DNA from 3 places in the Hydrogenophaga sp. YM1 genome. Region 2 is predicted to be linked to each of the others. Evidence: predicted binding sites of a transcription regulator. Region 2 holds the regulator's gene; each other region holds the start of a gene.
The links. Region 2 encodes FNR, which switches genes on or off when oxygen is low (the NO sensors DNR and NnrR bind a similar motif). Its sites were predicted from a motif close to TTGATNNNNATCAA; they were not measured.

Region 1: JNX00_RS19465 (TraR/DksA family transcriptional regulator) is a predicted target of FNR. The motif match lies at 4,547-4,560, and genes of this name have one in related genera.
Region 3: JNX00_RS00660 (hemerythrin domain-containing protein) is a predicted target of FNR. The motif match lies at 3,047-3,060, and genes of this name have one in related genera.

What each region holds. Positions count from the first base shown of each region.
Region 1 covers NZ_CP070223.1:4,131,237-4,138,126, reverse strand. Annotated here, with positions in the region: gene JNX00_RS19490 (AbrB family transcriptional regulator) at 1-853, shown strand, start outside; gene JNX00_RS19485 (DUF3567 domain-containing protein) at 893-1,177, opposite strand; gene JNX00_RS19480 (DUF3108 domain-containing protein) at 1,340-2,128, opposite strand; gene JNX00_RS19475 (IclR family transcriptional regulator) at 2,125-3,009, opposite strand; gene JNX00_RS19470 (fumarylacetoacetate hydrolase family protein) at 3,093-4,106, shown strand; gene JNX00_RS19465 (TraR/DksA family transcriptional regulator) at 4,137-4,496, opposite strand; gene JNX00_RS19460 (enoyl-CoA hydratase/isomerase family protein) at 4,606-5,448, shown strand; gene JNX00_RS19455 (PhaM family polyhydroxyalkanoate granule multifunctional regulatory protein) at 5,478-6,296, shown strand; gene JNX00_RS19450 (FIST C-terminal domain-containing protein) at 6,328-6,890, shown strand, end outside.
Region 2 covers NZ_CP070223.1:2,991,666-2,998,555, forward strand. Annotated here, with positions in the region: gene JNX00_RS14025 (DMT family transporter) at 1-879, shown strand, start outside; gene JNX00_RS14030 (sulfite exporter TauE/SafE family protein) at 896-1,567, opposite strand; gene hemN (oxygen-independent coproporphyrinogen III oxidase) at 1,576-2,973, opposite strand; gene fnr (fumarate/nitrate reduction transcriptional regulator Fnr) at 3,089-3,808, shown strand; gene JNX00_RS14045 (hypothetical protein) at 3,786-4,046, opposite strand; gene JNX00_RS14050 (hypothetical protein) at 4,036-4,326, opposite strand; gene ccoG (cytochrome c oxidase accessory protein CcoG) at 4,346-5,770, opposite strand; gene ccoP (cytochrome-c oxidase, cbb3-type subunit III) at 5,811-6,722, opposite strand; gene JNX00_RS14065 (cbb3-type cytochrome c oxidase subunit 3) at 6,748-6,885, opposite strand.
Region 3 covers NZ_CP070223.1:128,092-134,981, forward strand. Annotated here, with positions in the region: gene minD (septum site-determining protein MinD) at 1-526, opposite strand, end outside; gene minC (septum site-determining protein MinC) at 558-1,319, opposite strand; gene JNX00_RS00645 (Spy/CpxP family protein refolding chaperone) at 1,626-2,234, opposite strand; gene cueR (Cu(I)-responsive transcriptional regulator) at 2,280-2,762, opposite strand; gene JNX00_RS00655 (cation transporter) at 2,762-2,959, opposite strand; gene JNX00_RS00660 (hemerythrin domain-containing protein) at 3,119-3,700, shown strand; gene JNX00_RS00665 (transaminase) at 3,704-5,068, opposite strand; gene JNX00_RS00670 (AsmA family protein) at 5,198-6,502, shown strand; gene speB (agmatinase) at 6,745-6,890, shown strand, end outside.

The sequences.
Region 1 (6,890 bases), 1.1 Mb from region 2:
CGAGGTGGGCGCCCTGGTCGCCGGCTTGTGGTGGGCGATCGTCCTGGGCGTGGCCTGGGCGCTGCTGCTGGGCCTGGGCTTCGCGGCCTGGCTGCGGCGCCAGCACGCGGCGCGCCTGCGGCTGCCGCCCGCGCAGTTGATCGCCACCACCTATTTTTCGGGCGCCATCGGCGGCGCGTCCGAGATGACCCTGTTGGCCGAGCGCCAGGGCGCGCGCACCGACTTGGTGGCCGCCGCCCACACCCTGCGCGTGCTGCTTGTCACGGTCACCATTCCGTTCGCCCTGCAGGCCGCGGGCGTGCATGGGCTGGACACGCTGCCGCCCGCCATCCGCGAGGTGCACGCGGGTGGGCTGGCCCTGCTGGGGCTGCTCACGCTGGCCGGTGCCCTGGCCATGCAGCGACTGGGCCGCGCCAACCCCTGGTTCATGGGCGCGCTGGTGGTGACCATGGCGATCACGCTGGCGGGCGTGCAGCTCTCGGCCCTGCCGCTGGCCTTCACCAACGCGGCCCAGCTGTTCATCGGCGTGAGCCTGGGGGTGCGCTTCACGCCGGCCTTCGCGCACACGGCGCCGCGCTGGCTGGGTTCGGTGGCACTGGCCACTTTCGCCATGATGGCCCTGTGCGCCGGCTTCGGCTGGGTGGTGGCGCGGCTCACGGGTCTGCACCCGGTGACCATGCTGCTGGGCACCTCACCAGGGGGCATCGCCGAGATGGCCATCACCGCCAAGGTGCTGCAGCTGGGCGTGCCGGTGGTCACCGCCTTCCAGGTTTGCCGCCTGGTGGCGGTGCTGGTCCTGGCCGAGCCGGTGTACCGCTGGCGCTGCGCGCGGGCACAAAAAAGCCTGGCATAGCCAGGCTGGGCTGTGGGTTGTCGGGGCGCCCTGGTGCGCTCAGTGCATCACGACCGGGTTCTGGGCCAGCGAGGCGTAGCCCTCCAGCGTGTTCTCCACCTCTTCCTGCGAGGGGCTGTTGCGCTGCCATTCCACGATCTGGGCCTGGAACATCTCGGCCCAGGAGCCGTCGAGGTAGACCTCCTTGCCCGAGCGCTTGTCCACGATTTCAAAGCCATGGCGCGGGATCTGCGGCCCGGTGTCGGTGGGGGCCTCACCGTCGGCCGGCGCGTTGGCCAGGATGTGGACCACCGCGAACGCTTCCGAGTCGTACAGCATGTGCATGGACTTGATTTCCTTTCCGCCAATCGCTTTCGGCGCTGATGCCGTTATATCGGCAAATTGCATCCCCACTGGAGCAGGGGTATGCCCCAGTTGGGGACGCGACGGCGTTTTTCAATCGGCTTGTGGCGTTTGAGCCGAAACGGGTTCCGGGGTGCTCGGCGGCTAGGGCAAACGGGCGAGCCGTTGATCGGCCACATCGCCATTCGGCTGGGCGATGCGCAGGCGCACCGGCAGGTGGCCCAGGGAGGGCGCCAGCCAGACCTCGACCGTGCTGTCGTGCGGCTTGCGCGGGGTGCGTTTCAGCAGCCGGGCCTCGATGTTGCCGGCCGGCAGGCGCAGGGTCTCCAGAGCGCCCACCTCGAACTGCCAGATCTCGGCATCGCCCAGGCCGGCCACCTGGAAGCTCAGCACGTCGCCGGTCTGGCGCGGCTGGGCGCGCAGCAGGCCGGCGAGCTGCAGGAACAGGCTCAGGCGGTCCTGCGCGCCAGGCAGCCACTCGGCCTCGGGGGCGTTGTTGCTGAAGCGGATGCGCTTGGCCTCGGGCTCGAACTGCACGGCGCGCTCGCTGCTGCGCTTGTCGGCGAACCGCGTCGGCCGCAGGCCGTCGGGGCCCACGCTGCCCTGGCTGGTCTGCACGCGCTTGCCGAGCAGGGGCATGGCGAGCTCCAGGCGGGCCTCGTAGTTCGGGCCCTCGCGGCGCCAGGAGAGGCTGCCGGTGGCGCGGTAGTCGAAGCCCTTGGCCTGGCCGAACACCTCGTAACTCAGCTCACTCGCCGGGGGCGGGTCGCTGCGCGGGGCGGTGGAGCTGGCGGCGGGTGCCGGTGGCGCGGCGGCGAACGCGGTGCCGCCCCCCTGGGGGCCGAGCGCCGCGGCGAGGGCCGCCAGCACGCCGGCGCCCAGCCACAGCCAGGGGCGGGATCTCGGGCCCACGGGGGTCTTGAGTGGCTTCATGGCTCGTCGGACCGGGGCGCCGCTTCGCGGTGCCCGAGATCGGCGCTGAGCCGACGGGCGGCGTCGCGCAGCGCGGTCGCCGGGCCGCCGTCCCAGTCGGTGTCCAGGGTGGCCACCGAGCCCAGCACCACCATGGCCAGCACCATGCGGCCTTGCACGTCGAACACGGGGGCGCCAAAGCCGGCCACGCTGGCCTGCAGGCTGTGCACCACGCGCGCCACGCCGCGGCGGCGCACCTCGTCGAGCATTTCCTGCACCTCGGCCATGGAGGTGGGCAGGTCCAGCGGCAAGGGGCCGTTGCGCGGCAGCTTCTTCAGGCGCGCGAGTTCCTCGCGGATCATGGGGCCGACGCGCTGGGCGTCGTGGCCCTCGTCGCCCATGAAAGCGGCGAAGCAGCGGCCGGTGGCGGACGACAGCAGGGGCATCACGTCGCCCAGGCGCAGCGCCACGGGCACGGCCTGGGGCGCCTCGGTCCAGTGCACCATGGTGGGCCCCTGGTTGCCCCAGACGGCGATGGCCAGGGTGTGACCGGTGAGCGGCAGCAGGGCGTCGATGCGCTCGCGCGCCAGGCGCACGGCGTCGATGCGCGACAGGCTGGCCAGGCCCAGGCGCAACGCGGCCGGTCCCAGGTCGTAGCGGGTGCTGGCGCTGTCCTGCGTGACCAGGCCCAGGCGCTGGAAGCTCACCAGGTAGCGGTGGGCCTTGGCCGCGCTCATGCCGGCGGCGGCGGCCAGGTCGCGCAGCATCAGTGCGCCGCTGGCCCTCGACAGGGCGTTCAACAATTCAAAGCCGACCTCGACCGATTGGATGCCCGCGCGCTGGGGTTCGCTGTCGTCGCTCTCGTTGGCGGGGCTTTGGTCTAGAATCTCGCTCTTACGCATAGGTTAATCGATTTCACTACCCGTAATTATCGCCCCAAAGCCCCCGGGGCACCCATCCACTCAGAAGGCAGCAGGAGATACGCATGAAACTCGCCACCTACAAGGACGGCTCGCGCGACGGACAACTGGTGGTGGTCTCGCGTGACCTGAGCACGGCCCATTATGCGACCGGCATCGCGAACACCCTGCAGCAGGCCCTGGACGACTGGAACTTCATCAGCCCCCAGCTGCAGGACCTGTACGTGACCCTGAACCAGGGCAAGGCGCGCCACGCCTTCCCCTTCGACCCGGCCATGTGCATGGCGCCGCTGCCGCGCGCCTACCAGTGGGCCGACGGCTCGGCTTACCTGAACCACGTGGAGCTGGTGCGCGCCGCGCGCAACTCCGAGGTGCCGGCCAGCTTCTACGAAGACCCGCTGATGTACCAGGGCGGCAGCGACGACTTCATCGGCCCGATGGACGACGTGGTGGTGCCCAGCGAGGACTACGGCATCGACTTCGAGGCCGAGATCACCGTCATCACCGGCGACGTGCCCATGTGCGCGACGCCCGAGCAGGCGCTCGAGGGCATCCGCCTGGTGATGCTGGCCAACGACGTTTCATTGCGCAACCTGATTCCCGCCGAACTGGCCAAGGGCTTCGGCTTCTTCCAGAGCAAGCCCGCCACCGCCTTCAGCCCCGTGGCCGTGACGCCCGACGAGCTGGGCGACGCCTGGCAGGGCGGGCGCCTGCACCTCACGCTGCAGAGCACCTGGAACGGCCGCAAGGTCGGCATGTGCGAGGCCGGCCCCGAGATGACCTTCCACTTCGGCCAGCTCATCGCCCACATCGGCAAGACGCGCAACGTGCGCGCGGGTTCCATCGTGGGCAGCGGCACGGTGAGCAACAAGGGTGTGGAAGTCGACGGCCGCAAGGACTGGCCCAAGGGCTACAGCTGCATCGCCGAGAAGCGCGCGATCGAGACCATCCTCGACGGCAAGCCCTCCACCGCCTTCATGAAGTACGGCGACACCATCCGAATCGAGATGAAGGGCAAGGACGGCCAGTCCATCTTCGGCGCGATCGACCAGAAGATCGCGCCGCTGACCAAGGCCTGAACCCGGCCCCGGGGCGCGGACCGCGCCCGATCAGCGCTCGGCCCGCGCCTGGCAGTCCAGGCAGCGGTCGGCCGTGGGCTGCGCGTGCAGGCGCGCGGCGGGTATCTGCGCGCCGCAGTCCACGCACAGGCCATAGCTGCCGTCGGCGATGCGCGCGAGCGCGGCGTCGATGGCGGCCAGTTCGCCCGCTTCACGCTCACCCAGTACCGAGCCGAGGTCGAAGGCCGGGTCCGCGACGGCGTCGTTGTCGTCGGCCGCCTGGGCGCGCTTGTCGGCGGCCACTTCGGCGCGGCTGCGGGCACCGCCCCGCTGGGCGTACAGGCGCTCCAGCAGCGCCTGGCGCGCGGCACGCAACTGGATCTCGAAGGTGTCGGAAATGAACGTGCTCATGGGGGCCTCCTGCGTGGCTTCCATCTTGGGCCCGGCCGGCGCCGTGGCGCTTGATGCAGGTCAAGCACAATCGATCGGTCCAAGAGCAAACGACCATCAGGAGACCACCATGAGCCCGACCATCGACTACAGCCGCTACCAGACCCTGGAGATCAGCCGCCGTGGCCCGCTGGTGAACGGCACGCCCAGCGTGCTCGACATCCGCATGCGCGCCGATGGCCCCGGCGGCAACGGCAAGCTGCCCACCGCCGGCCACGAAGGCCACTGGGAGCTGAGCGAGATCTGGCGCGACGTGGGCCGCGACGACAGCGTGCGCGCCGCCGTGCTGCGCGGCAGCGGCATGGGCTTTTCCGGTGGCGGCGACCTGGCCCTGGTGCAGGACATGGCCACCGACTTCGAGGTGCGCTCGCGCGTCTGGAAGGAGGCGCGCGACCTGGTCTACAACGTCATCAACTGCGACAAGCCCATCGTCAGCGCCATGCACGGCCCGGCCGTGGGCGCGGGCCTGGTGGCCGGCCTGCTGGCCGACATCTCCATCGCCGCGCGCAGCGCCAAGATCGTCGACGGCCACACGCGCCTGGGCGTGGCGGCGGGCGACCACGCGGCCATCGTCTGGCCGCTGCTGTGCGGCATGGCCAAGGCCAAGTACTACCTCATGCTGTGTGACGCCGTGAGCGGCGAAGAGGCCGAGCGCATCGGCCTGGTCTCGCTGGTGGTGGACGACGACCAGCTGCTCGACAAGGCCTACGAGGTGGCCGACCGCCTGGCCGGCGGCAGCGCCAGCGCGATCCGCTGGACCAAGTACTCGCTCAACAACTGGCTGCGCCAGGCGGGCCCGAGTTTCGACACCTCGCTCGCGCTGGAATTCATGGGTTTTGCCGGGCCCGACGTGCGCGAAGGTGTGGCATCCTTGCGCGAGCGCCGCGCGCCGCGCTACGGCGTCGACGGCTGATCCCCGGTCCTTCCATCGAGGAGTTCGCCATGAGCGATGCGTCCGCCAGCGGCTTCGGCAAGTTCGTGCCGGGTTTCGATTTCCTGCAGAACCTGGCCACGCAGGCCGCCGGCGGCATCGCCCAGGGCATCGGGCAGAACATCCCGCAGCTGCCCAACCTCAGCCACTGGGTGGCGCCCACCTTCAACGTCGAGGAACTCGAGAAGCGCATCGAGGAGCTCAAGGCCGTGCACTATTGGCTGGACCAGAACGCCAAGGCCCTGGGCGCCACCATCCAGGCGCTGGAGGTGCAGAAAATGACCCTGTCCACGCTGAAGTCCATGAACTTCAGCATGGGCGACGTGGCCAACGCGCTCAAGCTGAAGACGGCCGAGGTCGCCGCCAAGGCCAACCCCTTCCCGGGCCTGGAGGTGCCGCCGCGCACCTACGGCACCGAAGTGGCCAAACCCGCGCCCGCGCGGCGCAAGCCGGCCGCGAAGAAAGTGGCGCCCAAGGCCGACAAGGCCGGAGTGGCCGCTCCGGCGGGCGGTGTGGTCGATCCGCTGCAGTGGTGGGGCGCCCTGTCCCAGCAGTTCCAGCAGATCGCCACCAACGCCCTGAAGGACGCGGCCAAGCAAGGCGCGCTGGACACCACGCGCCAGGTCGCCACCGACCTCACCGATGCCGCCGTGAAGACCGCCACCGGCCTGGCCGGCCAGGCCGCGCGCAGCGCCGCCGGCACGGTGGGCCGCGGCATGGGGGCGGCGGCGGGCGTGGGCCGCGCGGCGGCGCGTGCCGTCTCGTCCGGCGCCCCGGCGGCACCCGCCAAGAAGGCGGCGCCTCGAAAGACGCGCGACAAACGCGCTTGAACCCGCGGGCCCCGCGGGGCTCGAACACCGCATGAAACGTTTCCCCCAGGCGCACGCCACCCACCCGCAATGGCGCATGGCCGCCGCCATGGTGGTGGCGCAGCTGCGCGCGCAGATGGCCCTGCCCGACCACGCCAGCCAGCCCTCGCTGGGGCTGCTCTACATCACCGACCACTACGCCGGCGAGGCCGAGGCCCTGCTGGAGTGGATGAGCGCCGAACTGCCCGAGGTGACCGACTGGGCCGGCACCGTGGGCGTGGGCGTCTCGGCCAGCAACGTGGAGTACTTCGACGAGCCGGCGCTGTCGGTGATGCTGTGCGACCTGAGCCCCGACCAGTACCGCGTGTTCAGTGGCGTAGCGCCGCTGTCGGCCAGCGGGCGCGCGGACGGCGGCGAGGGCTTCGTCGCCCACACGGCCCTGGTGCACGCCGACGCCGGCACGCCCGAGGTGGGTGAGCTGATCGCCGAAATGGCCGAGCGAACCGGCAGCGGCTACCTGTTCGGCGGCCTGGCGGGCAGCCGCGGCCCCACCGTGCAGTTCGCGCTGGGCAGCGCGGGCACCCTCAGCGGTCACGGCGCGGCCAGCGGGGTGTT
Region 2 (6,890 bases):
GCCTACGCTTGCCTGGCCCTGAGCATGGCGCTCGTGGGCAGCTATGTGGCGCTGTCCAAGCCCCTGGTGCTGGTGTTTCCGGTGTTCCTGCTGGCCTGGCTGCGCTTCGGCATCGGCGCCCTGGCCATGTGGCGCTGGCTGCGCAAGCCCGCCGACGAGCCCCCCCTGAGCCCGCGCACGCGCGCCCTGCTCTTCCTCGAGTCCTTCCTGGGCAATTTCCTGTTCTCCATCTGCATGCTCTACGGCGTGAGCCTGACCACCGCCGTGGCCGCGGGCGTGGTGATGTCGTCCATTCCCGCCGTGGTGGCGGTGCTCAGCGCCATCTTTCTGCGCGAGCGCATCGGCGCGCGCAGCGCGGCGGGCATCGCCTGCGCGGCCTTGGGCATTGGCCTCTTTTCGCTCGACAAGGGCGCCGGCCCGGCCGTGGGCGGCGCCCAGGCCCTGCTCGGCAACCTGCTCGTGTTCGCAGCGGTGGTGTGCGAGGCGTCCTACGTGGTCATCGGCAAGCGCCTCACCGAGGGCCTGGGACCCAAGCGCATCTCGGCCATCATCAACCTCTGGGGGCTGGCGCTGGTCACGCCCCTGGGCGTGTGGGCCGCGCTGAGCTTCAACTTCGGCGCCGTGGCCCTGCCCACCTGGGGCCTGTTGGTGTTCTACGCGCTGGCGGCCAGTGTGTGGACGGTGTGGCTGTGGATGACCGGGCTCAAGACCGTGCCCGCCTCGCAGGCCGGCGTGTTCACCGTGATGCTGCCCATCAGCGCGGCGCTCATTGGCGTGGTCTTCATGGGCGAACGCCTCAGCGGCCTGCAGCTGCTGGCTTTTGGCATCGCTCTGCTGGGCCTGGTGCTGGCCACACTCCCGAGCCGTACCAAGACCTGACGCCGGGCGGCGGTCTTCACAAGCACCACAGACCCGTCGGTTGGGTGATCCCCATCCACAGGGCCCAGCCCGAGGCCAGCAGCAGCGCCAGCCCCGCGAGCCGGATGCCCCAGGCGCCCGAGCGCGCCTCGCGCAGGCGCAGCAGCAACCAGGGCCCGGCGAACAGCGACACGGACGAGCCGATGGCGAACAGCGCCATCACCGCCGCGCCCTGCACCGCGTCGGCCGAGAGCGAGGCCACCAGCAGCGCCGAATAGAGCAGACCGCAGGGCATGAGCGCCCAGCCGAAGCCCAGCACCCAGGGCGCGCGCGGGCCCAGGCGGGCGATGGCGGGTTTCGCGCGGCGCCAGATGCCCTGGCCCATGCCGTCAACCCACGCCGGCTGGCGCGCCCGCCAGAGCAGCCAGGCGCCCAGCAGCAGGGCCGCGACGTGGAACATGGTCCACAGCGGCCGGATCACCTGCGTGTGCGCGCCCAGCCAGGCCAGCCCCTGCACCGAGCCCGCCGCCAGCGCTCCCACGCTGGCGTAGCCAGCGACGCGGCTGAACTGGAACGCCAGCAGCGCGCGCGTGCCGCGCTCGCCGGCCGCACGGCCGATGCCCGCGCAGGCCGCGCCGCACATGGCGATGCAGTGCGGCCCGCCCACCAGGCCCATGAGCAGCGCCGTGATCAGCAGTGAACCGGACATCGGTGCGCTCAGAGAATCCTTGAAAACCGCGCGCGGTCCTGGTCGGCCTGCAGGTGGCGGTCGAACACCATGGCGATCGCGCGCACCAGGTACCAGCCGGTTTCGGTCACCTGCACGCCCTGCTCGTCCATGGTGACCAAGCCCTCGTCCACGAAGGGCTCGAGCGCGCGCAGCTCGTTGGCGAAGTAACGGCGACTGTCGATCAGGTGCCCCAGGTCGATGGCCTCGAACTGCAGTTCGCCCTGGCACATCAGGGACATGATCACCGCACGGCGCAGCACGTCGTCGCGCGTGAGCGCCAGACCACGCACGATGGGCAGGCGGCCCTGGTCGAGCAGGTCCACGTACTCGTCCAGGGTCTTGGCGTTCTGGCTGTAGGTGGCGCCCACCCGGCCGATGGCCGACACGCCGAGCGCGATGAGGTCGCAATCGGGCTGGGTGCTGTAGCCCTGGAAGTTGCGGTGCAGCCGGCCCTGGCGCTTGGCCACGGCCAGGGCGTCGTCGGGAAGGGCGAAGTGGTCCATGCCGACGTAAACGTAGCCCGCCGCGCGCAGGATGTCCAGCGAGGCCGAGAGCATGGCCAGCTTGTCGGCCGCGCCCGGCAACTCGGCCGCCACGATGCGCCGCTGCGGCTTGAAGCGCGCCGGCAGGTGCGCGTAGGCGTACAGCGCCACGCGGTCCGGCCGCAGGGCCTGCAGCTGCGCCAGCGTGCGCCGGAAGGACTCGGGCGTCTGCAGCGGCAGACCGTAGATCAGGTCCACGTTGACCGACTCGAAGCCGATCTGCCGCGCCGCGTCGACCAGCGCGAACACCTGCTCGGCCGGCTGCACGCGGTGCACGGCCTTCTGTACGGCGGGATCGAAGTCCTGCACACCGAAGCTCAGGCGGTTGAAGCCCAGGCGGTGCAGCGCGCGCAGGCGTTCGGCGCTCACGGTGCGCGGGTCCACCTCGATGGAGTACTCGCCGCCCGGCGCGAGCGCGAAGTGGCGCCGCAGCATGGCCATCAGGTCTTCCAGCTCGGCATCGCTCAGGAAGGTGGGCGTGCCGCCCCCCAGGTGCAACTGGGACACCGACTGGCCCGCGCCCAGGTGCTCGATCTGCAGGTCCAGCTCGCGCGAGAGGTGGCGCAGGTACTCGGCGCCGCGCGAATGGTGTTTTGTAATAACTTTGTTGCAAGCGCAGTAGTAGCACACCGATTCGCAGAACGGGATGTGCACATACAGCGACAGCGGCAGCGCCATCGACCCGGCCCGCCGCTGTCCCAGCGCCAGACGGTAGTCCTGCTCGGTGAAGGCCTCCACGAAGCGGTCGGCCGTGGGATAGGAGGTATAGCGCGGCCCCGGAACGTCGAAGCGACGCAGCAGTTCATCGGGGATCACATGGCTCACGGCGGGTCCTTCTGGCATGGCCCCACTGTGCCGGCTGGCGGGCCCAGACGCCTTGATCCTGGTCAAGCGGCTCTGTGATCCCGAACCCAAAGGGGTATGCTCGCTCCCTGTCATGCACTCAGGAACGACGCACATGGACGCGCAACGCATCAAAGTGGCGTGCTCAAGCTGCAACCTTCGCGAACTCTGCCTGCCCATGGGCCTGAGCGCAGAGGAAATGGGCCAGCTCGACACACTGATTTCCTCCCGCAAGCGCGTCAAGCGCGGCGAAGCCCTGTTCTCCGTCGGCGATCGCTTCACCTCGCTCTACGCCGTGCGCTCGGGCTTCTTCAAGACCTGCGTGACCACCGCCGACGGGCGCGACCAGGTCACGGGTTTCCAGATGGCGGGCGAGATCATCGGCCTGGACGGCATCGTGAGCGACCACCACGCCTGCGACGCGGTGGCGCTGGAAGACGCCGAGGTCTGCGTCATGCCCTTCAACCAGGTCGAAGAGCTGTCGCGCCAGTTCACCCCGCTGCAACACCACGTGCACCGCATCATGAGCCGCGAGATCGTGCGCGACCACAGCGTGATGCTGCTGCTGGGCAGCATGCGCGCCGAGGAGCGGCTGGCGGCCTTCCTGCTCAATCTGGTGCAGCGCCTGCAGGCGCGTGGTTTCTCGCCGTCCGAGTTCAACCTGCGCATGACGCGCGAGGAGATCGGCAGCTACCTGGGCATGAAGTTGGAGACGGTGAGCCGCACCTTCTCCAAGTTCGTCGACGACGGCATCATCGACGTCAAGCAGCGCTACGTGCACATCAAGGACACCGAGGCGCTGCGGCGCATCGTCAATCCGCAGACCTGCTCCTGAGCGCTTCCTGCGGCGGCAAGGCCAGCCACAGGCTCAGGCTGCAGGCGACGGCCGTCACCGCCCAGAACACGAAGAAGGCCACCGTGTAGACGGCGGGGCGCGACCAGTCGAGCGCGACGCCCTGCCAGTGCAACTCGCCCGGGTCCACCACCGCGAACACCAGCATCTCCAACACGCCGGCCATCAGGAATGACGGCCAGCCCACCCACATCCAGCGGCGGCCCATGTCAGTGGCCACCCTCGCGGACCACGGGCGAGGCCGCGTGGTTGCGCGCCTGGTGCGCGGGCTGCAGGCCGATCAGCGCCTCGTCGCGCTGCGGGCCCTGCAGGCGGCGTGCCTGCTCCAGTGTGGCCTGGTAGGCGGCCTTGTCGAGCACCGGGTCGGCGCCCTCGATGGCGATGACGGCGGTGCCGATGGCCGCCACCACCACCACCAGCGGCCCGCCCACCACCAGCCACATGGGGCCCACGCGCCACCAGGGCTCGGGCGCGTCGGTGCTCATCGGATCGGGGTTCATGGGGTCTCCTGCGAAAGCGTCATCGGGGAACGAGGAAGGTGCTCTTCTCACGCACCCGCACGCGCTCGTCCTGGGCGGCGCGCACTTCGAACTGGATGGGGTGCGAGCCGCTCGCGGCCACCCCGGGCGGCACCTGGACCCGCGCGGCGACGGCGCGCACCTCGGCGGGCGCCACCTCCACACGATCGCCAGACGCCAGGGCGATGCCCGGCAGGCCCTCCACGCGCAGTTCGTAGGTCTGCGCCACCTCGGTGGCATTCATGATCTGCAGCCGGTAGACGTTCTCGACGCGGCCTTGCTCCACCTCGCGCGCCAGCGCGCCGCGGTCGCGGATCACGTCCACCTTGAGCGGCGTGCGCAGCCACAGGCTGCCCAGCACCGCCAGCGACACCGCCAGCAACACGCCGCTGTAGACCAGCACGCGCGGGCGCAGGGCGCGGCGCAGCATCTGCGCGCGGTTCCAGCCCTTGGCGACACCGTTCTGCGTGGCAAAGCGGATCAGGCCACGCGGGTAGCCGACCTTGTCCATCACCTCATCGCACACGTCCACGCAGGCGGCGCAGCTGATGCACTCGTACTGCAGGCCTTTTCGGATGTCGATGCCGGTGGGGCAGACCTGCACGCACAGGGTGCAATCCACGCAACTGCCCAGGCCGAGGGCCTTGGGGTCGGCCTTGCGGCTGCGCGCGCCACGCGGCTCGCCGCGCGCCTCGTCGTAAGTGACGATCATCGTGTCGCGGTCGAACATGGCGCTCTGGAAGCGCGCGTAGGGGCACATGTACTTGCACACCTGCTCGCGCAGGAAGCCCGCGTTGCCGTAGGTGGCCAGGCCGTAGAACAGGATCCAGAAGGTCTGCCAGGGCCCGAGCGACAGGCTGGCCACCAGGCCCGCGAGCTCACGGATCGGCGTGAAGTAGCCGACGAAGGTGAAGCCCGTCCACAGCGCCAGCGCGCCCCACAGCCCGTGCTTGAGCGCGCGTTTGCCGAACTTGGCCGCGCTCATGGGCGCGGCGTCCAGGCGCAGCCGCGCGGAGCGATCGCCCTCGACCCGGCGCTCGATCCACATGAAGATTTCCGTGTACACCGTCTGCGGGCAGGTGAAGCCGCACCACAGGCGCCCGGCCACCGCCGTGAACAGGAACAGCGCCAGCGCCGAAATGACCAGCAGCCCGGTGAGGTAGATGAAGTCCTGCGGATACAGGATCAGGTCGAACAGGTAGAAGCGCCGCGCCTCCAGGTCGAACAGCACGGCCTGACGGCCGTTCCAGGGCAACCAGGCCAGGCCGTAGAACACCAGCTGCGTGGCCCACACGAAAAACCAGCGCCAGCGCGCGAACACGCCAGTGACCGAGCGCGACTGAATCTTCTCCTGCGCGGCATAGAGCGAAACGACGATTTCCTCGTCGTCGCCGGGCGGCGCGGGCTGGATCGGAATGGTCTTCATGTCGTCTGGCGGGCCCGACGCGCGGGCCGCCGCCGGGTCCTCAGGGTTTGGCGGGCCGGTTCGACAGGCCCCACACGTAGGCCGTCAGCACGCGGATCTGGTCGGCGTTGAGCAGCTGGTTCTGCGCCGGCATGCGGTTGTCGATGCCGTTGGTGATGGCGCGCACGATGGCCTCCTCGCCCCAGCCGTGCAGCCACACACCGTCGGTGAGGTTGGGCGCGCCCAGCGCGGTGTTGCCCTTGCCGTCCATGCCGTGGCAGGCCGCGCAGGCGGCGAACTTGGTTCGGCCCTGCGAGGCGCGCACGCGGTCGTGCGGGCTGTTGGACAGGCTGAGCACGTAGTGGGCGACGTTGCGCACATCGTCGGCGCTGCCCACGGCAGCGGCCATGGGCGGCATCACGCCGTGGCGGCCCTGGGTGATGGTGGTCTCGATGGCCGCGGGCTCGCCGCCGTGCAGCCAGTCGCCGTCGGTGAGGTTGGGGAAGCCCTTGGAGCCGCGCGCGTCCGAGCCGTGGCACTGGGCACACTGGTTCATGAACAGGCGCTCGCCGATCGCCATGGCCTGCGCATCGCCGGCCAGGCGCTCGGGCGGCTGGTCGTGGAACTGCGCGTACAGCGGCGCGATGGCTTCCTGGTGGCGCTGCACCTCGACGGTGTGCTGGCCGCTGGAAGTCCAGCCCAGCACGCCCGCGTAGCGGCCGTACATGGGGTACAGCAGGCCATAGGCCAGGGCGAAAACGATGGTGATGACGAACAGCCAGACCCACCAGCGCGGCAGCGGGTTGTTGAGTTCGCGCAGGTCGCCGTCCCACACGTGGCCGGTCGTGTTGTCCTGGCCCGGCTTGACCTTGGTGGTGCCGGCCACCCACAGCAGCACGCCGCAGGCCAGGATGCTGACCACCGTGATGGCGCCGACGTAGATGGACCAGAAGTCGCTGGTGAAATCGCTCATGATGGTTCCCGTGTGTGGGGGTGGCTCATTCGTCCTGGAACGGCAGGCGGGCCGCCTCGTCGAAGCGCTCGCGGTTGCGGCGCGACCAGGCCCAGGCCACGATGCCCAGGAAGACCAGCAGGCTGATGACGGTAACGATGGAACGCAGGGCGTTGATGTCCATGGCAG
Region 3 (6,890 bases), 1.9 Mb from region 2:
CCTTGATGGCTTCCTTGCCCTCGATGGCGCGGCGCGTCTTGCTGGAGAGCATGCCCAGGATGCGGTCGGAATCGCGCACGCTGGACACCTCGGGGTTGGTCACCACCAGGGCCTCGTCGGCGTAGTGCATGGCCATGAGCGCCCCGGATTCGATGCCGGCCGGCGAGTCGCAGACGATGTAATCGAAGCCCATGCCCGAGAGCTCGTCGAGCACGCGCTTGACGCCGTCTTGGTTGAGGGCGTCCTTGTCGCGCGTCTGGCTGGCGGCCAGGATGTACAGGTTGTCGACCTGCTTGTCCTTGATGAGCGCCTGGTTGAGGTTGGCCTCGCCCTGGATGACGTTGATCAGGTCGTAGACCACGCGGCGCTCGCAGCCCATGATGAGGTCGAGGTTGCGCAGGCCGACGTCGAAGTCGATGACCGCGGTCTTGTGACCGCGCAGGGCCAGGCCGGTGGCAAAACTCGCGCTGGTGGTGGTTTTGCCCACCCCGCCCTTGCCGGACGTGACGACGACGATTCGGGTCATGGAATGGCTCCGTGGATTCGGTGGTTCGGTTTCAGGTGGACAGGGCGTCGATGACGAGGCGGTCGCCGTCGGCGGTGCTGTGCAGGCGCACCTGGGCGGGCCGGCCCAGCAGGGCCTGCGGCAGCGGCACCTCGCTGGTGCGGTAGACGCCCGCGATGGAAATCAGCTCGGGCGCCATGGCCAGGGAAAAGATGCGCGCCTGCGCGTGGCCGCGCGCGCCGGCCATGGCCTTGCCACGCAGCGGGGCATAGACGTGGATGTGGCCATCGGCGATGACCTCCGCGCCTGGGTTCACCATGGCCATGACCACCAGGTCGCCACCGCGCGCGTAGACCTGCTGGCCGGAGCGCAGGGGCTTGTCGATGACCAGGGCGCCCGGCGCGGGCACCGGCGGTGGCGGCGCAACGGCCACCGGGGCCGCACTGGCGGACGGCGCCGGCGCGTGGCCCTGGCGGGTGAGCAGCGGCGCCTCGGCCAGCGGCAGGCCGGCGGCCTGGGCGGCGGCGCGCTGGGCCTCGCTGGCCGCGTTCACGGCCACCGGGCGCAGACGGTGCGCGCGCAGCAACTCGCTCACCTGCATCAGGTCGGGCAGGGCTTGCTCGCCGCTCAGGCCTTGCAGGTCGATGAGCAGCGGGTCGTGGTCGAAAAACTCGGGCTGGTCGCCGTAGCGCTGGCCGAACTCGCGGCGCAGCAACTCCATGTCGCCCGACTTGAGCAGCAGCGCCAGCAGCGGCAGGTGAACGCTCTTGAGATCGAAGCTGGCGGGCGCTTGGCCGCCGAGGGACACGGGCATTGCGAAAGGCGGGCGGGCGAAAGCCGCGCAGTGTAGCAGCGGGTGCCGAGGCCTTTCGTGAGCAACTGTCACCAGACTTTGGAACAAAGCTGTGGGTAATTCTGGAACAAGCCATGACTTGTCCACAGGAACGGCGGGCATTCGCGGTTTGTCCCCATTCGGGGTTCACGTTTGGCCGGGTGCTTCACACAGACTTGTCAGGATCGAAAAATCCTTGTCGCCAAAGGACAAGGGGCGCTTGTCCACAGAAGACAGCGCCCCTTATCTACTACCACTAATTTAAGTAATGGATTCAGTAGGAAGAAGTCAGAGGCGGGGTTGGCGCGGTTCGCCATGGCTTTTGAAGCCCTGGCCGCCGTGCCCCATGCGGTCGAAACGCTCCATGGGGCCGCGATGGCCCGCATGGCGCATGCCGCCCAGGCCCATGCCGCGCTGCGCGTCGAAGGCCTTTTGCTGCGGGGGCGTGAGCTGGGCGTAGAAGCGGCGGATCGCATCGTGGCGTTGCGCCACCTGGCGGTCGCGCTCGGCCTTCATCGCGTCCAGGCGGTCCAGGCGCTGGGGCGTGCTGAGCTTGGCCCAGTCCTCGCGGTTGGGGCGTTCACCCGCAGGCCGGGGGGTGGGCTTCATCTTCGCGACGAAATCGTTCCAGGCCGCTTCCTGTTCGGGGCGCAGCTGCAGGCTGTCCTTCAGGCGGGATTGGTGCTCGGCCATGCGCTGCTGCAGGCGCTCCATGCGCTGGGCGTGGCGCTGCGGGTCGTGGCGGGGGGCTTGCGCCTGGGGTTGGGCGGCGCTGGTGGCGGGGGCCGGCTGGGCCGGCGCGCCGACGCCTTGGGCGACGGCGGTGAAGGACAGGGCCGTGATGGCGGTGGCAGCGGCGGTGACGGCAAAGGCGCGGCGGCTGAACGAGGGTTTCATGGGCACTCCTTGGTACGGTGGGACCACCGGCTGGTGGCGTGGGTCTCACTGTGGGCGGGATCTGTGCAGCAAAGTGGCAGGCTCTGTGTGGTTCTTGTAAAGATCCTTGTCGGCGCCGCCGCCGAGGTCGTCCAGGATGGGGCAGTCGGGCCGGTCGTTGCCAGGGCAGCGGACCACCAGGTCTTCCAGGGTGCGGCGCATCGCTTCCAGGGCGGCGATGCGCTCGGCCAGGTCGCCGATGTGCTTTTGCGCGATGCGCTTGACGGTGTCGCTGCTGCGCCGCCGGTTGTGCCAGAGGTTCACCAGGTCGCGGATCTCGTCGAGCGTGAAGCCCATGTCGCGCGCGCGGCGGATGAAACGCAGCGTGTGCACGTCGGATTCGGCGTATTGGCGGTAGTTGCTGTCGGTGCGCCGCACCTCGCCGAGCAGGCCCAGGCCTTCGTAGTGGCGCAGCATCTTGGGCGAGATGCCGCTGAGCTGCGCGGCCTGCCCGATGTTGACCGGCCAGGCGGTGGTGCGGGTGTCCATCAGGCCGCCACCGCGTAGCCTTCTTCGCGGATGGCCGCAGCGATCTTCTCGCGCGACTGGCTGCTGTGCACCTCGACGCGGTTCTGTGGCCGGTCGATGCGCACCTCGGCTTGGGGGTCGATCTGCTTGATGGCGTTGGTGACGCTGCGTTCGCAGTGGCCGCAGGTCATGCCTTGCACGGTGAAGGTCTGGTTCATGGAGAGGCTCCTGTGTTGGGGTAGAAGCATTCTCAAGCTTGACACGGTGTCAAGGTCAAGCGCGCGGTTTTGGGGCGCCGAGAGGCCTTGACCTGCATCAAGGCGCGTGCGGGCGCCGCGTGGGAAGCTGCGGGGGTTCCACCCTCGAGGAGATCTGCCATGAAATCCGACGCCCTGCGCACCGTCCGGGACGAACACGCCAGCCTGTCGGCGATGCTGCGCTCGATGCTGGTGATGATCGATCGAGGCCCCGAGACCGATGGCCCCGAGCGATTCTTCGATGTGCTGCGGGCCATGCTGTTCTACATCGGCGAGTTTCCCGAGAAGCTGCACCACCCGAAGGAGTCGGACCTGCTGTTTCCACGCGTGGCGCGCGCCGCGCCGCACACGTTGGAGACCATCCAGCGCCTGGAAAAGGAGCACATGGGCGGCGAGGACCGCGTGCGCGAGTTGGTGCACCTGCTGATGGCCTGGGAGTACCTGGGCGAGCCCCGGCGCCAGGCTTTCGTGGACGAAGCCCAGGCCTACGTGCGCTTCTACCTGGCCCACATGAAGCTGGAGGAGCAGGTGGTGCTGCCGGCGGCGGAGCAACTGCTGGACGAAGCCGACCGCCGCGCGCTGGACGCCGCCTTCTCCAGCCATGTGGACCCGCTGAGCCCCGAGGGCCAGCGCGACCCGGCCTTTGACCGCCTGTTCACGCGCATCGTGCGGCTCGCGCCCTCACCCGTGGGCGTGGGCTGAGGTTCAGGTGGCGAGCGCCGCGAGCAACTCGTCGAACACCGACAGCAGGCGTTCCACGTCGGCAGGCGTGGTGGCCGGGCTGGCAAGCATCATGCAGTGGAAGGGCGTGAGCAGCACGCCGCGGTTGAGCATGAACAGGTGGGTGAAGGATTCGAGCGCGCCCTGGGCGTTTTCACGCACGTCCTGGGCCTGGCGCGGGGTGCGCGGCATGAACTGCAGCTCGAGGCGGGCGCCGAGGCGCGTCACGGTCCAGGGCCGGTGGGCGGCGTGCAGGCGCTTGAACAGGCCGTCCTGCAGCAGCGCGGCGATGGCCAGCATGTGCGCGTAGTTGGCCTCGGTGTGCAGGTGGGTGAGCGCCGCCTCCAGCGCGGCCAGGGTCAGCGGATTGCCCGACAGCGTGGTGCCGATGCCGCTGTGGCCCTCGGGCGCGCTGTCCTTGGCGCGCGCCATGCGCTGCGCGAGTTCGGCCGTCACGCCATAGACCGCGCAGGGCAGGCCGCCGGCCACGGCCTTGCCCACCACCAGGGCGTCGGGGTTCAGTTCGTGGGCGCGTGCGTAGCCGCCAAGCGCGGTGGAGAGGGTGTGCGTCTCGTCCACCACGAACAGCGTGCCGCGGCGGCGGCAGAGCTCGCGCGCGACGGGCCAGAAGCCCCGGTTGGGGGGCACCAGGCCGAAGTTGGTGAGCGCGGGTTCGGCCAGCAGGCAGGCCACGTCGCCGCGCGACAGCGCCGCCTCCAGCGCGGCCAGGTCGTTAAAGGGCACCACGCGGGTGAAGGCGTGGTGGTTGTGCACCTGGCCCAGCACCGAAGGGCGGCGCACGGTGGTGCCCGAGGCCGGGTCGAGATCGACCAGGGTGTCGTCCACCGCGCCGTGGTAGCAGCCATCGAACACCAGCACCTGGGGCCGGCCGGTGGCGGCGCGCGCCCAGCGCAGCATGAACCGGTTGGCGTCGCTGGCCGACAGCGCCAGCTGCCACACGGGCAGTCCGAACACGCGCTGCAAGGCCTCGCCCACGGCGAGCGCGTGCGTGGACGGCAGCATGCAGGTGAGACCGCGCTCGGCCTGCTGCGCGATGGCCTGTGCCAGCGGTTCGGGGCTGTGGCCGAAGAGGGCGCCGCTGTCGCCGAGGCAGAAGTCGCTGTAGCGCAGGCCGTCGGCGCAGAACAGCGCGGCGCCTTGCGCGCGCTCGACCGCCAGCGTGGCGGGGCCAGGCCAGTCGCGCATCCAGTGCAACGGCACGCCGAACAGGTAGTGGGCGCGCGCCGCTTCGGCCTGGGCCATGGAGCGCGGGTGGGTGGCGATGAAGCGCTCGGATTCGGACCGGTGGAGCGCTGCGAGGCGCTCAGAAGGAATGGCGGAGGCGTTCATGCGGTCACTCTACGGCGCGGGGTGCGGTCCGCACAGGTCCAGTGACCGGCGGGCCCGGGGGACCGGCGCGACAGTGCCCGGCAAGGCTGGCGCCCCGGTGAAGCGCCACAGACTGGGCACAATTTCGGCATGCGCCGACCCCTTCGAATCGCCCTCTGGTGCCTTCTGCCCCTGCTGCTGCTCGCGGCCCTGTTGCTGGCCCTGCAGCGCTGGGTGGCGGGCGAGGCCTTTCGCGAGCGGCTGGCGGCCGAGGCGAGCGATGTGTTGGGCGCGCCGGTGCGCGCGCAGGCCATCGGCCTGGCGCTGTGGCCCGTGCCCGGCGTGGCGGTGAACGGGCTGAGCATCCAGGCGCGCACGCCTTTGTCGCTGCAGCGCGTGGAGCTGCGCCCCCGCTGGTGGGACCTGCTGGCTGGTCGGCTGCGCGTGCAGACGCTGGTGGTCCGGCAGGCGGTGCTGCCCGAGGCCACGGTCGCGCTGCTGGGCGCGCGGGCGCGGGCCGCACCGGCGTCCGCGCCGGCCGATGGCGAGGCCATCGATTTTTCGCTGCTGCCGCGCGAGCTGGTGCTCGACGAGGTGAGCTGGCTCGCGGCCGACGGCGCGCGCACGACGGTGAACGCCGAACTGCGCTTCGCCGACGACGGCTGGCCCGCCCAGGCCGAGCTGGCCATTGTGGGCGGCGCGCTGCGCGGCACCACGGCCACGCTGCGCCGCGAGGGCGAGGCCACGGCCTGGGCGCTGGATGCGCGCGTGGGCGGGGGCCGCGTGCGGGGTCCCCTCGCGGTCACCTTGCCCGGCGCCGGCGCGAAGGAGCGGCGCGTGGTGCTGGATGGCCGGCTGCGAACAGAAGGTGTGGAGGTGTCGGCCCTGACCGCGCCGCGCCAGACGCTCACGGGCCGCCTGCAGGCCGACACCACGCTGGGCGCGCGCTTTCCCGAGCGCGTGAGCGCCGAGGCGCTGGTGAACGCCTTGCGCAGCGACACGCGCTTCACCGTCAGCGGCGCCACGTTGCATGGGCTGGACCTGTTGAAGGCGGCGAGCACCGTGGGCCTGTCCAGCGGCGGGCTGACCGAACTCGATACCCTGGCCGGTCAGGTGAGCACGCGCGGCAAGGCCATTCAGCTGTCGAACCTGGTGGCGAACTCGGGCCTGCTCGCGGCCACGGGCGAGGTGGCGATCTCGCCGGGCCGGGCGCTGTCGGGCCGCGTGCGCGTGGACGTGACCCGCGGGGCCACGGCCGGCGTGGTGGGCGTGCCGCTGGCGGTGGGCGGCACGCTGGACGACCCTCAAGTGACGCTCACGCGCGCCGCGCTGCTGGGCGCGGCCATCGGCACGGCGGTGATGCCGGGCGTGGGCACAGGGGCGGGCGCCAACATCGGCGATCGGCTGGGCGAAGGGCTCAAGGGTTTGTTCGGCGGCCGCGAGAAGGGGCGCTGAACCCGGGGTTCAGGCGGCATCGGGCCCGTCCTGGGCGACCTCCACGCCCCGCGGCTCCTCGGGCTCGCCCAGCAAACGCAGGGCCTGACGCGCGGACGCCGCCGCCCGTGTGGGATTTCGCCTGACGGGAACGCCGCGGGTGGACGCCGGGTTCGCGGTCCAAGTGGTCCCCTGTGGCGCCGGGGCGTGGCGCTATCGTCGCCCACCGCTTTGCGCTCCCTTCACCGACACCGTTTCCCACCATGGCCCTTGGTCAGTTCGCCTACGCCAACAACAGCAACCGTTTCCTGGCCTGCGCGCCGCTGGCCGAGCAGCCGTACGCGGTCTGCGGCATTCCCTTCGACGGCGTGGTGACCAACCGCCCCGGCGCGCGCTTCGGGCCGCAGGC